Regions from separate parts of the Citrobacter freundii complex sp. 2025EL-00176 genome, predicted to be linked through region 3. Evidence: predicted binding sites of a transcription regulator. Region 3 holds the regulator's gene; each other region holds the start of a gene.
The links. The regulator PurR, encoded in region 3, represses purine synthesis genes. The targets are predictions, from matches to a motif close to CANGCAAACGTTTGCNTG.

Region 1: gcvT (glycine cleavage system aminomethyltransferase GcvT) is a predicted target of PurR. The motif match lies at 3,124-3,141, and genes of this name have one in related genera.
Region 2: tusA (sulfurtransferase TusA) is a predicted target of PurR. The motif match lies at 3,567-3,584, and genes of this name have one in related genera.

The regions. Positions count from the first base shown of each region.
Region 1 is NZ_JBRYHT010000004.1:47,458-52,535, forward strand. Features, by position in the region: gene pepP (Xaa-Pro aminopeptidase) at 1-320, shown strand, start outside; gene ubiH (2-octaprenyl-6-methoxyphenyl hydroxylase) at 317-1,495, shown strand; gene ubiI (FAD-dependent 2-octaprenylphenol hydroxylase) at 1,577-2,779, shown strand; gene gcvT (glycine cleavage system aminomethyltransferase GcvT) at 3,232-4,326, shown strand; gene gcvH (glycine cleavage system protein GcvH) at 4,351-4,740, shown strand; gene gcvP (aminomethyl-transferring glycine dehydrogenase) at 4,918-5,078, shown strand, end outside.
Region 2 is NZ_JBRYHT010000008.1:175,493-180,570, forward strand. Features, by position in the region: gene ACVXHP_RS16585 (DUF2500 domain-containing protein) at 1-144, opposite strand, end outside; gene ACVXHP_RS16590 (lysoplasmalogenase) at 286-912, shown strand; gene zntA (Zn(II)/Cd(II)/Pb(II) translocating P-type ATPase ZntA) at 988-3,186, shown strand; gene tusA (sulfurtransferase TusA) at 3,262-3,507, opposite strand; gene ACVXHP_RS16605 (7-cyano-7-deazaguanine/7-aminomethyl-7-deazaguanine transporter) at 3,676-4,341, shown strand; gene ACVXHP_RS16610 (DcrB family lipoprotein) at 4,414-4,971, shown strand; gene ACVXHP_RS16615 (MFS transporter) at 4,975-5,078, opposite strand, start outside.
Region 3 is NZ_JBRYHT010000001.1:770,286-775,363, forward strand. Features, by position in the region: gene punC (purine nucleoside transporter PunC) at 1-258, opposite strand, end outside; gene punR (DNA-binding transcriptional activator PunR) at 372-1,304, shown strand; gene purR (HTH-type transcriptional repressor PurR) at 1,301-2,326, opposite strand; gene cydH (cytochrome bd-I accessory subunit CydH) at 2,624-2,713, shown strand; gene ACVXHP_RS03805 (MFS transporter) at 2,889-4,058, shown strand; gene sodB (superoxide dismutase [Fe]) at 4,098-4,679, opposite strand; gene ACVXHP_RS03815 (C40 family peptidase) at 4,807-5,078, opposite strand, start outside.

The DNA.
Region 1 (5,078 bases), on a different contig from region 3:
TCGACCAGTTAATTACCGAGAATGCGCACCGCCCATTCTTTATGCATGGTCTTAGCCACTGGCTGGGGCTGGATGTGCACGACGTTGGCGTTTATGGTCAGGATCGTTCGCGTATCCTTGAGCCAGGAATGGTGCTTACCGTCGAGCCGGGGTTATATATCGCGCCGGATGCCGATGTACCGGCTGCTTATCGTGGCATTGGCATTCGTATCGAAGATGACATTCTCATTACCGAAGACGGTAATGAAAACCTGACCGCCAGCGTGGTGAAGAAAGCGGATGATATTGAAGCCTTAATGGCTGCGGCGCGACTGCAATGAGCGTAATTATCGTCGGTGGTGGCATGGTCGGCGCGACGCTGGCGCTGGCCATTTCCCAGCTCAGTCATGGGACGCTGCCAGTTCATCTGATAGAAGCGAGCGAACCTGAAACTGACCGTCATCCGGGGTTTGACGCCCGGGCGATTGCGCTGGCGGCAGGAACCTGCCAACAGCTGGCGCGAATTGGCGTGTGGCAGGCGATTGCCGATTGCGCAACGGCAATCAAAACGGTCCACGTCAGCGATCGCGGCCATGCCGGATTTGTAACGCTGGATGCGCAGGAATATCGTCTCCCGGCGCTGGGTCAGGTGGTGGAACTCCACGATGTTGGACTGCGTCTTTTTGCGCTGCTGCGCAAAGCGCCGGGCGTCACGCTGCATTGTCCCGATCGCGTAGCCAGCGTGTCACGCACGCAGGAACATGTTGAGGTCACGCTGGAAAATGACGAGGTCATTACCGGTCGCGTGGTGGTTGCCGCTGACGGTACGCGTTCCGCGCTGGCTACCGCCTGCGGCGTGGACTGGCTGCAGCAGCCTTATGAGCAACTGGCGGTAATTGCCAACGTCACGACCTCTGTACCGCATGACGGACGCGCGTTTGAACGTTTCACGCAGTATGGCCCGCTGGCAATGCTGCCGATGTCTGATGGTCGCTGCTCGCTGGTGTGGTGCCATCCGCTGGAGCAGCGCGATGAGATCATGACCTGGTCCGACGAACGGTTTTGCCGTGAACTGCAAACCGCGTTTGGCTGGCGGCTGGGGCGTATTACCCAGGCCGGTAAACGCAGCGCTTATCCGCTGTCATTAACCACTGCGCTGAAGGCGATTACCCATCGTACCGCGCTGGTGGGGAACGCCGCCCAGACGCTGCATCCCATTGCCGGACAAGGTTTCAACCTTGGACTGCGCGACGTAATGAGCCTGGCTGAGACGTTGACGCAAGCGCAAAACTGCGCGGAAGATATTGGTGATTACGCGGTGCTGGCGCGCTATCAGCAACGTCGCGAGCGCGATCGCGAAACGACGATTGGTGTGACCAACAATTTAGTGTATTTGTTTGCCAATCGCTGGGCTCCGCTGGTTGTTGGGCGCAATGTCGGTCTGATGGCGATGGAATTATTCACCCCTGCGCGCGATGCGCTGGCGGAGCGGACCCTGGGTTGGGTTGCGCGTTAAATATGGCCTGTAGGTTGGATGGCGGCGTTAACGCCTTATCCGGCCTACGGTTTTGATTGTTCCGGTTTCCAGGAGTAAACAGTGCAAAGTGTTGATGTAGCAATTGTCGGTGGCGGCATGGTGGGACTGGCGGTTGCCTGCGGCTTGCAGGGCAGCGGGTTACGCGTTGCGGTGTTAGAACAACATGTTCCGCAGCCGTTGGCGGCGGATGCAGCTCCTCAGCTTCGCGTGTCGGCCATCAATGCCGCCAGTGAAAAACTGCTTACTCGTCTGGGCGTCTGGTCAGATATCGTTGCCCGTCGCGCGTGCTGCTACCACGGTATGGAAGTCTGGGACAAGGACAGCTTTGGGCGCATTGAATTTGACGACCAGAGTATGGGCTATAGCCATTTGGGCCACATCGTTGAAAACGCTGAGATCCATTACGCGTTGTGGCAAAAGGCGCAACGTTCGCCGGATATTACGCTGCTGGCGCCCGCTGAAATTCAGCAGGTGGCCTGGGGTGAGAACGAGGCATTTCTGACCCTGAAAGAGGGAACCATGCTGACGGCTCGTCTGGTGGTCGGTGCCGATGGCGCTAACTCCTGGCTGCGCAATAAAGCGGATATTCCGCTCACCTTCTGGGATTATCGTCATCATGCGTTGGTGGCGACGATTCGTACGCAGGAAGCCCACGGCGCGGTTGCGCGTCAGGCGTTTCACGGCGAGGGTATCCTGGCGTTTCTGCCGCTCAGTGACCCGCATCTGTGCTCTATCGTCTGGTCGCTTTCTCCGCAGGAAGCCGAACGCATGCAGCAGGCAAGCGTTGACGAGTTTAATCAGGCGCTGAATATCGCCTTTGATAACCGTTTGGGGCTGTGCAGCGTTGAAAGCGAACGGCAGACGTTTCCGCTGACGGGACGCTATGCCCGCCAGTTCGCCGCCCATCGTCTGGCGCTGGTGGGTGATGCGGCGCATACCATCCACCCGCTGGCGGGTCAGGGGGTTAACCTCGGCTTTATGGATGCGGCAGAGCTTATCGATGAGCTTAAGCGCCTACACCGTCAGGGCAAAGATATTGGCCAGTATCTCTATTTGCGTCGCTATGAGCGCAGCCGTAAGCACAGCGCAGCAATGATGCTGGCCGGTATGCAGGGCTTCCGTGAACTGTTTGCTGGCGAGAATCCGGCGAAAAAACTGCTGCGTGATATTGGTCTAAAACTGGCCGATACCCTTCCGGGCGTAAAACCGCAGCTCATCCGTCAGGCGATGGGCCTGAACGATCTTCCCGAGTGGCTACGCTAGCGTCCGTAAGGACAATCCTAAGAGTTTGAGACCCGTCACATTTTCCTCTCCCGGCCCTCGTGCCGGGATGCTCCTCTCATTTGAAATAATCTAATTCCACACCTTTTTTCGCATTAGTTTTTTTTATATCACTTTTTTTTCATAACGCCATTTTTGACATTTTTTCCACATTTAATGTGGTTTGACGCTGATTTTTTCGCCTTATTCGTGCTTATTGTTCTGGTTTTTGGGCGTATTTTTGGGTTTTTATTCTGTCGTCGACCTGGCCATTTTTTGCCATAAGCTAATGTGATGGCTAATTTTGTCTTATGGTTTAGCGTCTGTTTCGGTGGTAAGTTCAGGACAAAGAGAACGTTTGCGTCGTAGCCCCAGGAGCGGCTGCGGTGCTGGGTTTCGTGGCGAAAACTTCACCGCGAAAGAGTTGGTAGCCCCGCTTATTCAACGAGGAAAAGATGGCTCAACAGACTCCTTTGTACGAACAACACACGCTATGTGGCGCGCGCATGGTAGATTTCCATGGCTGGATGATGCCACTGCATTACGGTTCTCAACTCGATGAACACCATGCTGTTCGCACCGATGCCGGTATGTTTGATGTGTCGCATATGACCATCGTCGACCTGCGCGGCAGCCGCACCCGGGAGTTCTTGCGTTATCTGCTGGCAAATGACGTCGCGAAGCTAACGAAGACGGGTAAAGCCCTCTACTCCGGTATGCTTAACGCATCGGGCGGCGTGATAGATGACCTGATTGTTTATTACTTCACTGAAGATTTCTTCCGCCTCGTTGTAAACTCTGCCACCCGCGAAAAAGACCTCTCCTGGATTACCCAACACTCTGAACCTTACGCCATCGACATCACCGTTCGTGACGACCTGTCGCTGATTGCGGTGCAGGGGCCAAACGCGCAGGAAAAAGCAGCAACGTTGTTTACTGACGAACAGCGCCATGCGGTAGAAGGTATGAAGCCGTTCTTCGGCGTTCAGGCGGGTGATTTGTTTATCGCAACCACCGGTTATACCGGCGAAGCAGGCTATGAAATTGCCATGCCGAATGAAAAAGCGGCTGATTTCTGGCGTGCGTTGGTACAGGCAGGCGTTAAACCTTGCGGACTGGGCGCGCGTGACACGCTGCGTCTGGAAGCAGGTATGAATCTGTACGGTCAGGAGATGGACGAAGGGATTTCTCCGCTGGAAGCCAACATGGGCTGGACCATTGCGTGGGAACCTGCTGACCGTGACTTTATTGGTCGTGAAGCGCTGGAAATGCAGCGTGACAAAGGACATGAACAGTTGGTCGGACTGGTGATGACCGAGAAGGGCGTGCTGCGTAATGAACTGCCAGTGCGCTTCACTGACGCTTCCGGTAACCAACATGAAGGCATTATCACCAGCGGAACATTCTCCCCAACCCTGGGTTACAGCATCGCGCTGGCGCGTGTCCCGGCAGGCATCGGTGAGACCGCGATCGTGCAGATCCGTAACCGTGAAATGCCAGTAAAAGTCACTAAACCTGTTTTTGTGCGTAACGGCAAAGCCGTCGCGTGATTCATCCTTTTTGGAGATTGATTGATGAGCAACGTACCTGCAGAACTGAAATACAGCAAAGAACACGAATGGCTGCGCAAAGAAGCTGACGGCTCCTACACCGTTGGTATCACTGAACATGCTCAGGAGCTGTTGGGTGACATGGTTTTCGTAGACCTGCCAGAAGTTGGTGCCACCGTTAGCGCGGGCGATGACTGCGCCGTTGCGGAGTCCGTTAAAGCGGCATCCGATATCTATGCGCCCGTTGGCGGTGAGATCGTCGCGGTTAACGACGCGCTCAGCGACTCCCCGGAACTGGTCAACAGCGAGCCGTATGCGGGTGGCTGGATCTTTAAAATCAAAGCCAGCGATGAAAGCGAAATTGAATCGCTGCTGGATGCCACTGCGTACGAAGCATTGTTAGAAGACGAATAAATACGCTTCATTCTTCACGTTGCAGGTGTGTTGGCTTCCTCGCTCACCCCAGTCACTTACTTATGTAAGCTCCTGGGGATGTGCCGCGTCGCCGCCGTCCTGCAACGCGAATTATTTTGCGTATTCAGGTAAGTAGAGACACCTACGATTCACTGCACGTTTCAGGAACCATCGCCCATGACACAGACGTTAAGCCAGCTTGAAAACAGCGGCGCTTTCATTGAACGCCACATCGGACCGGACGCCGCGCAGCAGCAAGAGATGCTGAATGCGGTTGGCGCCGAGTCGTTAAACGCGCTGATCGGCCAGATTGTGCCGAAAGACATTCAGCTCGCAAC
Region 2 (5,078 bases), on a different contig from region 3:
CTTATTACTCACTACCACCTGCTTTTGCACCAGCGGTGCTGCATCGTTATCCGCTTTTTCACGCCGCTGCTGGACAAAGCGAAACGACGCGGTGATAACAATTAAGCCAATGATAACAATGAAAAAAAGTGGCGGCTTGCTCATAGTATTAACCCATCAGAAAATGCGGAAATAAGCATACATTGCCTGTTATGGTGTTGTCATCTGGCAGTGTCGACCTCTACACTGAACAATAGAGCCGTAAGCACCCCGCTTACGAAAAAATAACGAATTCAAGGAACTAAGATGCTTTGGTCGTTTATCGCTGTCTGCCTTTCCGCATGGTTGTTCGTGGATGCTTCCTATCGTGGGCCCGCCTGGCAACGCTGGGTCTTTAAACCCCTCACTTTACTCCTGCTGGCGCTGCTGGCCTGGCAAGCGCCAATGTTTAACGCCATCAGCTATCTGGTGCTGGCAGGGCTGCTTGCCTCACTGCTGGGCGATGCGCTGACGCTGTTGCCGCGCCAACGTCTACTCTACGCCGTGGGGGCATTTTTCCTCTCGCACCTGCTGTATACCATCTACTTCGCCAGCCAAATGACGCTGTCGTTCTTCTGGCCTTTGCCATTGGTATTGGTGGTGCTGGGGGCGTTGCTGATCGCCATCATCTGGACGCGACTGGAAGAGCTACGTTTAGCGATCTGTACTTTTATCGGCATCACGCTGATGATGGTCTGGATGGCAGGCGAACTGTGGTTCTTCCGTCCTACTGGCCCCGCGCTGTCGGCATTCCTCGGTGCCTCATTATTGTTCATCGGCAATTTTGTCTGGCTGGGTAGCCATTATCGCCGCCGCTTCCGCGCCGATAACGCCATTGCCGCCGCCTGCTACTTCGCCGGACATTTCCTGATTGTTCGTTCGTTGTATCTGTAATATCGCTTGACTCTGGAGTCGACTCCAGAGTGTATCCTTCGGTTAATACGAAATGATTATTAACCGGAGGATGCCATGTCGACGCCTGATGCCCCTGGCAAAAAAGCCCCACAATTCTCTTCTTTCAAGCCAGCGCCAGCCCCACAAAAGGCGGACGACTGCTGCTGCGAAGGAAGTTGCTCTACCCAACCCACCGTATCCGATCGCGTAATGGGCACCCGTTATTCCTGGAAAGTGGCAGGAATGGACTGTGCCGCCTGCGCCCGAAAAGTGGAAAATGCGGTCCGCCAGGTGAGTGGCGTCAACCAGGTCCAGGTGCTGTTCGCCACCGAAAAACTGGTCGTTGATGCGGGCTCTGACATCCGCCAGCAAGTTGAAAGTGCGGTACAAAAGGCAGGTTATACCCTGCGCGATGAACAAGCGCCGGATGCCGCCCCCGAATCACGCTTGAAAGAGAACCTGCCGCTGATTTCGCTGATAATCATGATGGCGATTAGCTGGGGGCTGGAGCAGTTCAATCATCCTTTCGGTCAGATAGCGTTTATCGCCACTACGCTGGTGGGCCTGTATCCCATTGCCCGCCAGGCCCTGCGTCTGATGAAAACCGGCAGCTACTTCGCCATTGAAACGTTGATGAGCGTGGCCGCGATTGGCGCACTGTTTATCGGCGCGACGGCGGAAGCCGCCATGGTGCTATTGCTGTTTTTAATTGGCGAGCGCCTGGAAGGATGGGCCGCCAGCCGCGCCCGCAAAGGCGTTAGCGCATTGATGGCACTCAAGCCGGAAACCGCCACGCGCCTGCGTAATGGCGAGCGCGAAGAGGTCGCAATCAATACCCTCCAGCCTGGCGATGTTATCGAAGTTGCCGCGGGTGGGCGTTTACCTGCCGACGGTAAGCTGATCTCCGGTTTTGCCAGCTTTGATGAAAGCGCTCTGACCGGCGAATCGATCCCGGTTGAACGCGCCACCGGCGAGAAAGTCCCGGCGGGCGCCACCAGCGTGGACCGTCTGGTTACGCTGGAAGTGCTCTCCGAGCCGGGTGCCAGCGCTATCGATCGCATTCTGAAGCTGATTGAAGAAGCGGAAGAACGCCGCGCGCCCATTGAGCGCTTTATTGACCGTTTCAGCCGAATTTATACCCCCGCGATTATGGCGGTTGCGCTGCTGGTTACCCTCGTCCCGCCGCTGCTGTTTGCCGCCTCCTGGCAGGAGTGGATTTATAAGGGGCTGACGCTGTTGCTGATTGGCTGCCCGTGCGCGCTGGTTATCTCAACGCCTGCTGCCATTACGTCAGGTCTTGCCGCCGCCGCGCGTCGTGGGGCACTCATTAAAGGTGGCGCGGCGCTGGAACAGCTGGGTAGAGTCACGCAGGTGGCATTTGATAAAACCGGCACCCTGACCATCGGAAAACCGCGCGTGACGGCGATTCATCCGGCAAGCGGTGTTAATGAGGCTGAACTGCTGGCGCTGGCAGCGGCGGTAGAGCAAGGTGCAACACACCCACTGGCGCAGGCGATTGTTCGGGAAGCGCAAACGCGCGAGCTGACTATTCCTGTCGCGAAAGAGCAACGGGCGCTGGTTGGCTCTGGAATTGAAGCACTGGTCAATGGCGAGCGCGTGCTGATTTGCGCTGCGGGCAAGCGACCTGCCGATGCCTTTGCCGGACAGATAAGCGAGCTGGAAAGCGCGGGTCAGACGGTGGTGCTGGTGCTGCGTAACGATACCGTTCTCGGCGTACTGGCCCTACAGGACACGCTGCGCGATGACGCTCGCAGCGCTATCGCCGAGCTTGATCAAATCGGCGTGAAAGGGGTCATCCTGACCGGTGATAACCCACGCGCGGCAGCCGCCATTGCCGGGGAGTTGGGTCTGGAATTCAAAGCAGGATTAATGCCGGAAGATAAGGTGCGGGCCGTTACCCATCTCAACCAACAGTCGCCGCTGGCGATGGTCGGCGACGGCATCAACGACGCCCCGGCGATGAAAGCGGCGACCATCGGCATTGCCATGGGTAGCGGAACCGACGTCGCGCTGGAAACGGCGGACGCCGCCCTGACCCACAACCGTCTGCGTGGTCTGGTGCAAATGATTCAGCTGGCGCGCGCCACCCATGCCAATATTCGCCAGAACATTGCGATTGCGCTGGGTTTGAAGGGGATTTTCCTCGTCACCACGCTGCTCGGGATAACCGGACTGTGGCTGGCGGTGCTGGCGGATACGGGGGCGACGGTGCTGGTGACCGCGAACGCGCTGCGGTTGTTGCGTAAAGGGTAATGTGTGTGCCGGATGCGGCGTTGCCTTATCCGGCCTACAGGTTACACCGTCTTTGTAGGCCGGATGGCGCTTCGCTTAATGACCTTTGCGCACTAAATAGCGGTACGGCAGCGAGTCGGTCTCTTTTGCCACCAGTTCATGCTCCATAAAGGTACAGAAGCCGGGGATGTCGCGGGTCGTCGCCGGATCGTCGGCGACAATCAGCAGCGTTTCACCCGCCTGCATACCGCGCACGGTTTTACGCACCATCATTACAGGTTCCGGGCAGCGTAGTCCCTGGGCATCAAGAGTATGGTCGGGAGAGGTAAACAGATCGCTCATCGTAGTCTCGTTCATTCAAAAACGGCGTTATTTTACGCTCTGTTGTGGCGTAAGCCAATCAGGTTAACGATTGCGTGAAAAACAACCATTGCAATGTGCTCTTAAAGCAGTATCATGCGACGGTTTTTTATTGGGTTCCCTCACCCCATCCAACAAAAAGGTCACAATATGACTCCGTTTACACAATCTCAGCGCGTAAAAGCGTTGTTTTGGCTATCGCTATTTCATCTGCTGGTGATCACCTCCAGCAACTATCTGGTGCAGCTACCGATCTCCATTTTTGGTTTCCATACCACATGGGGCGCTTTTAGCTTTCCGTTTATTTTCCTCGCGACCGACCTGACCGTGCGTATTTTTGGCGCGCCGTTGGCACGACGTATCATCTTTGCGGTGATGATCCCCGCGCTGTTGATCTCCTATGTTGTGTCATCCCTGTTCTATATGGGGTCGTGGCAGGGATTCGGCGCGCTGCTGCACTTTAACCTGTTTGTCGCCCGTATCGCCGCCGCCAGCTTTATGGCTTACGCGCTGGGACAAATTCTGGATGTGCATGTCTTTAACCGCCTGCGTCAGAACCGTCGCTGGTGGCTGGCGCCGACGGCTTCCACGCTGTTTGGCAACATCAGCGATACGTTGGCCTTTTTCTTTATCGCTTTCTGGCGCAGCCCGGATGCCTTTATGGCCGAGCACTGGATGGAAATCGCGCTGGTCGACTACTGCTTCAAGGTGCTGATCAGCATTATTTTCTTCCTGCCGATGTACGGCGTACTGCTGAATATGTTACTGAAAAGGTTGGCAGATAAATCTGAATTATCTGCATTGCAGACGAGTTAAAGGTTCATTTTCCGAGTTGTGATAAGATGGTCGAATGAGCCGTTATGGCCGTTTATCGAAAGGAAGAAGTCAATGCGCAATCTGGTTAAATATGTCGGTATTGGCCTGCTGGTTATGGGGCTTGCGGCCTGTGATAATAGCGATACGAAAGCGCCGGCAGAGGGTGCCGCCGCAGAAAGTAACGCCACCGGACAACCGGTCAGCCTGCTGGACGGCAAACTCAGTTTTTCCCTGCCAGCGGATATGACCGATCAGAGCGGCAAGCTGGGCACCCAGGCGAACAATATGCACGTATATTCTGACGCAACCGGCCAGAAAGCGGTGATTGTGATCGTCGGCGACAATACCAACGAAGATCTGGCGGTGCTGGCAAAACGTCTGGAAGATCAACAGCGTAGCCGCGACCCGCAGTTGCAGGTCGTCACCAATAAATCTATTGAGCTGAAAGGCCACACGCTGCAACAGCTAGACAGCATCATCTCAGCCAAAGGCCAGACCGCTTACTCTTCCGTGGTGCTGGGTAAAGTGGACAACCAACTGCTGACGCTGCAAATTACGCTGCCGGCTGACGATCAGCAAAAAGCGCAAACGACCGCAGAAAACATCATTAACACGCTGGTTATCCAGTAACGGTTAAGACGATGACTCGGCCTCCGGTGACACCACCTGAGGCCGTTTTTTTAGCCGCCAGGTCAGCAGTAACGCCACCGCCACCAGCCCGGCCGCCGCCAGATAGA
Region 3 (5,078 bases):
CAGACTGCCCAGTGCAAAAATAGATAAACCCAACAGTAAAATCGGTTTACGGCCATAGTGATCTGAGAGCGGTCCCCACAGAAGTTGCGCGACGGCGAAACCCGCTAAAAACAAACTTAGGCTGGCGCTGACGGCAGAGGCAGGTGTTTGCAGATCGGACTGAATCGCGGCAAAGGCGGGCAGATACATATCCGTCGCCAGAAAACCGAGCACGCTAAGACCCGCCAACCAGACTAAAAAACCTTTCCCAGGTTGCATCATCATTTCTCTTTTTTTAGCAGTAGAACAATGCCGCTGAGTGTAGTGAGTGTAATTCTCGCTGTGAAACGCTAATATTTGCTTACTGATTTCAAATTTTTTGTAGGCAGAATATGTGGTCGGAATATTCACTTGAAGTGGTTGATGCGGTTGCGCGTAACGGCAGTTTTAGTTCAGCCGCACAGGAGCTACACCGCGTACCTTCGGCGGTAAGCTACACCGTGCGCCAACTGGAGGAGTGGCTGGCTGTACCGCTTTTTGAGCGACGTCATCGCGATGTGGAATTAACGCCTGCTGGCGCGTGGTTTTTAAAGGAAGGGCGCTCTGTTATCAAAAAAATGCAGATCACTCGTCAGCAATGTCAACAAATCGCCAACGGCTGGCGAGGACAACTGGCGATCGCGGTAGATAACATTGTTCGCCCCGAACGTACCCGGCAGATGATTGTGGATTTCTATCGTCACTTTGATGATGTCGAACTGCTGGTTTTTCAGGAAGTGTTTAATGGCGTCTGGGACGCGCTTTCAGATGGGCGCGTAGAGCTGGCTATTGGCGCCACGCAGGCCATTCCGGTAGGGGGGCGCTATACCTTCCGCGACATGGGCATGCTGAGCTGGAGCTGCGTGGTGGCCAGCCATCATCCGCTGGCGTCAATGTCGGGGCCGCTAAGCGATGATACGTTGCGCAACTGGCCGTCGCTGGTGCGCGAAGATACCTCGCGTACATTGCCGAAACGTATTACCTGGTTACTGGATAACCAAAAGCGCGTTGTGGTTCCTGACTGGGAATCTTCAGCGACCTGCTTGTCTGCGGGATTGTGTGTGGGCATGGTACCAACACATTTTGCCAAACCGTGGATTGATAGCGGTAAATGGGTCTCGTTGCAGTTGGAGAATCCCTTTCCTGATGCCGCGTGTTGTCTGACATGGCAGCAGAACGACACCTCGCCCGCACTGAGCTGGTTGCTGGATTATTTAGGGGATAGCGAAACGCTGAATAAAGAATGGTTGCGGGAGCCAGATGAGGCCCCCGCACAGCAGGCTTAACGACGATAATCGCGGAATGGACCGTCAGCAACGGAGCGGCGCTCTACCAGACGCGGATGAACCTCGATCGACTGCGACTCTTCGCGTTTATTCACGATGCGGTCTAACAGCATGTTGAAGGCCGTTTCACCCAGTGAATCCTTAGGTTGGTGAATGGTCGTCAGCGCTGGCGTGAAGAAGCGGGCGTTGCGCACGTTATCATAACCGATGAGCGAGACATCCTGCGGTACGCGCAGTCCCATCTCGTCAGCAGCGCACAGCGCGCCCATCGCCATGATATCGCCACCGCAGAACACGGCGGTCGGACGATGCGACTGTGAAAGAATTTGCTGCATGGCGCGATAACCGGACTCAGGTTCAAAATCGCCCTGTACAATCCAGTTGTCGGGAACCTTAATCAGCGCTTCTTCCATCGCTTTCATAAAGCCAGCCAGACGACCGGCCCCGGTATTCCGTTCCATCGGGCCCGGGATCGCGCCAATCTCGCGATGGCCGCGTTCTATCAGATACCGACCCGCCATGTAACCGCCCTCGAAAGCGTTATCAATGACCGTATCGGTAAAATCAGCTTTAGCTTCGCCCCAATCCATCACAACCATCGGAATATGGCGATACTCTTCGAGCATCGAAAGCAGTGATTCCGGATACTCAGAACACATCACCAACAGACCATCAACACGCTTTTGCGCCATCATTGACAGATAGGCCTGCTGTTTTTCAAGGCTGTTCCATGCGTTGCCCAGAATCAGGGTATAGCCTTTCTGGAAACAGTTTTTCTCAACGGCTTCGATAATTTCGGCGAAATAGGCCGCTTCACTGCTGGTCGCCAGCAAGCCGATAGACTTGGTGTGATTCACCTTCAGGCTGCGCGCAACTGCGCTTGGAGAATAGTGCAGCTCTTTGATCGCAGCCCAAACCGCATTACGCGTTTCTTCCGCGACAAAGCGCGTCTTGTTAATTACGTGTGATACGGTTGTAGTGGAAACGTTTGCTCGCTTCGCTACATCTTTAATTGTTGCCATTACATCTCACTCCAGACCATATCCTAAGCTCCTGAGAATACTCCAGGTAAACGTTTGCCTTCACACACCCTTAACGCAACGTAGGGGTTGCGGCACGCCGGGAAAACGACACGGAACGTCAGGAAGGGGTCAATGGCCGGTACGCTAATCAAGTAAGCGTGGAATTTTGTCTGATCTTAACGAAAAGGGGAAGAGTTAAAAGCAGTTATCAATATAAATCGTGAGAGATTTTTGCTTTCAAGTGTGTAAAAATGCGCAATATCACTTTTTGTGTGGGAATAAAAAGGAGAAAACTTGATGAGCACCGATCTGAAATTTTCGTTAGTGACTACCATTATTGTTCTGGGTTTGATCGTCGCGGGTGGCCTCACCGCAGCGCTGCATTGATTTCCCCGAGGGAGTTAGCTCTCCCTCATCCTTTCCGCATCTGTTTCCCCTCTATTGTTTGCGAATAAGCAAAAGTCTTTTGCAATTTTGTTAACTTTATTAATTTTGCGATCAATGTCATGCTTTTGACTCTTATTTTATGTCGCGCCACGGCTCGACGTTACGGAGTCGATATATGAAAATCAATTATCCCTTACTGGCACTGGCGATCGGTGCGTTTGGCATTGGCACCACCGAATTTTCGCCAATGGGATTATTGCCCGTGATTGCCAAAGGGGTGGATGTCTCGATTCCTGCCGCCGGGATGCTGATCAGCGCGTATGCCGTTGGCGTGATGGTGGGGGCTCCGTTGATGACACTGCTGCTTTCCCATCGCGCGCGACGTAATGCGTTGATATTCCTGATGGCGATTTTCACGTTGGGCAACGTGCTTTCAGCTATCTCACCGGATTACACCACGCTGATGCTGTCGCGTATTTTGACCAGTCTTAACCACGGGGCATTTTTTGGTCTCGGTTCTGTTGTTGCCGCAAGCGTCGTACCTAAACATAAGCAAGCCAGCGCTGTGGCAACCATGTTTATGGGGTTAACGATTGCCAATATTGGCGGCGTTCCTGCGGCGACGTGGCTTGGTGAGACTATCGGCTGGCGGATGTCATTTATGGCGACGGCGGGTCTGGGCGTCATCTCTATGGTTAGCCTGTTCTTCTCATTACCGAAAGGTGGAGCAGGAGCGCGCCCTGATGTCCGTAGCGAGCTGGCGGTACTTATGCGCCCACAGGTGCTGTCGGCTCTGCTGACCACCGTGCTGGGTGCCGGCGCGATGTTCACGCTTTATACTTACATCTCGCCAGTGCTGCACAGCATTACCCACGCCACACCGGCGTTTGTGACCGGAATGCTGGTATTAATTGGCGCCGGATTCTCGATCGGAAACTATCTTGGCGGCAAACTGGCGGATCGTTCTGTCAACGGTACGCTTAAAGGCTTCTTGCTGTTGTTGATGGTTATAATGCTGGCCATTCCTTTCCTCGCGCGTAATGAGCTGGGGGCGGCGGTGAGTATGGTCGTCTGGGGCGCGGCGACGTTTGCGGTGGTTCCGCCGTTGCAGATGCGGGTGATGCGCGTTGCCAGCGAAGCGCCAGGGTTATCATCGTCAGTCAACATTGGCGCGTTTAATCTGGGGAATGCGTTAGGTGCGGCAGCCGGTGGGGCGGTGATTTCCGGTGGTCTGGGCTACAGTTTTGTGCCGGTGATGGGAGCGATTGTGGCGGGGCTTGCGTTACTGCTGGTCTTTATCTCGGCAAGAAGACAACCTGAAGAAGTCTGCACGGCCTCAAGCTAAGACTAAAACGCAGAAGGGGATCCCTTCTGCGTTATCATTTTATGCTGCGAAGTTCTGCGCAACAAATTCCCAGTTCACCAGCGCCCAGAAGTGCTCCAGGTAGCCAGGACGGGCATTGCGATAATCGATGTAGTAGGCGTGTTCCCATACGTCAACGGTCATCAGCGGCGTCGCGTCGGTCGTCAGCGGAGTACCAGCGTTGGAAGTGGAAACGATAGCCAGTTTGCCATCCGTTCCTTTAACCAGCCAGGTCCAGCCAGAACCGAAGTTTTTAATAGCTGCATCGGTGAATTGCGCTTTGAAATCCGCAAAGCTGCCAAAGGAGGCGGCAATTGCATCGGCCAGTTTACCGGTCGGTTCGCCACCTGCGTTCGGCGCCAGGCAGTTCCAGTAGAACGTGTGGTTCCACACCTGTGCAGCATTATTGAATACACCGCCTTCAGAGCTACGAACGATCTCTTCCAGTGATTTGCCTTCAAACGCCGTGCCTTTGATCAGGTTGTTCAGGTTGGTCACGTAGGTTTGATGGTGTTTGCCATAGTGGTATTCCAGCGTTTCGGCAGAAATGTGCGGTGCCAGAGCATCTTTGGCATACGGTAATGCAGGTAATTCAAACGACATTGCTTCTCTCCTTATTATTTATATTGAGTACACACAATAGCCTCATTGTGAGTAAGGATAGGGTAGCAAATTGAAAGGTTATGCAAAAGAAGAACTTACCCTACAGCATGTTCTGTAGGGTAAGTTTTTAGCGAATTGTTTTCGGTGTCATTACCCGGCGAGCGCCCACATAGTGGCGCTGCCAGTAATCTTCGCTCAGAGACGTGATTTGAATTTCCTGACCGCTGCGTGGTGACTGAATAAATTTACCGTTACCAACGTAAACACCAACGTGATCGGCTGTGCCGCGACCTTGCGTGCGGAAGAAGACCAAATCACCGTTTTTCAGCTCGCCACGTTCAATCGGCGCGGCGTCGCGCAGGTGGTACATTTCATTCGCCGTACGCGGAATGCGGAATT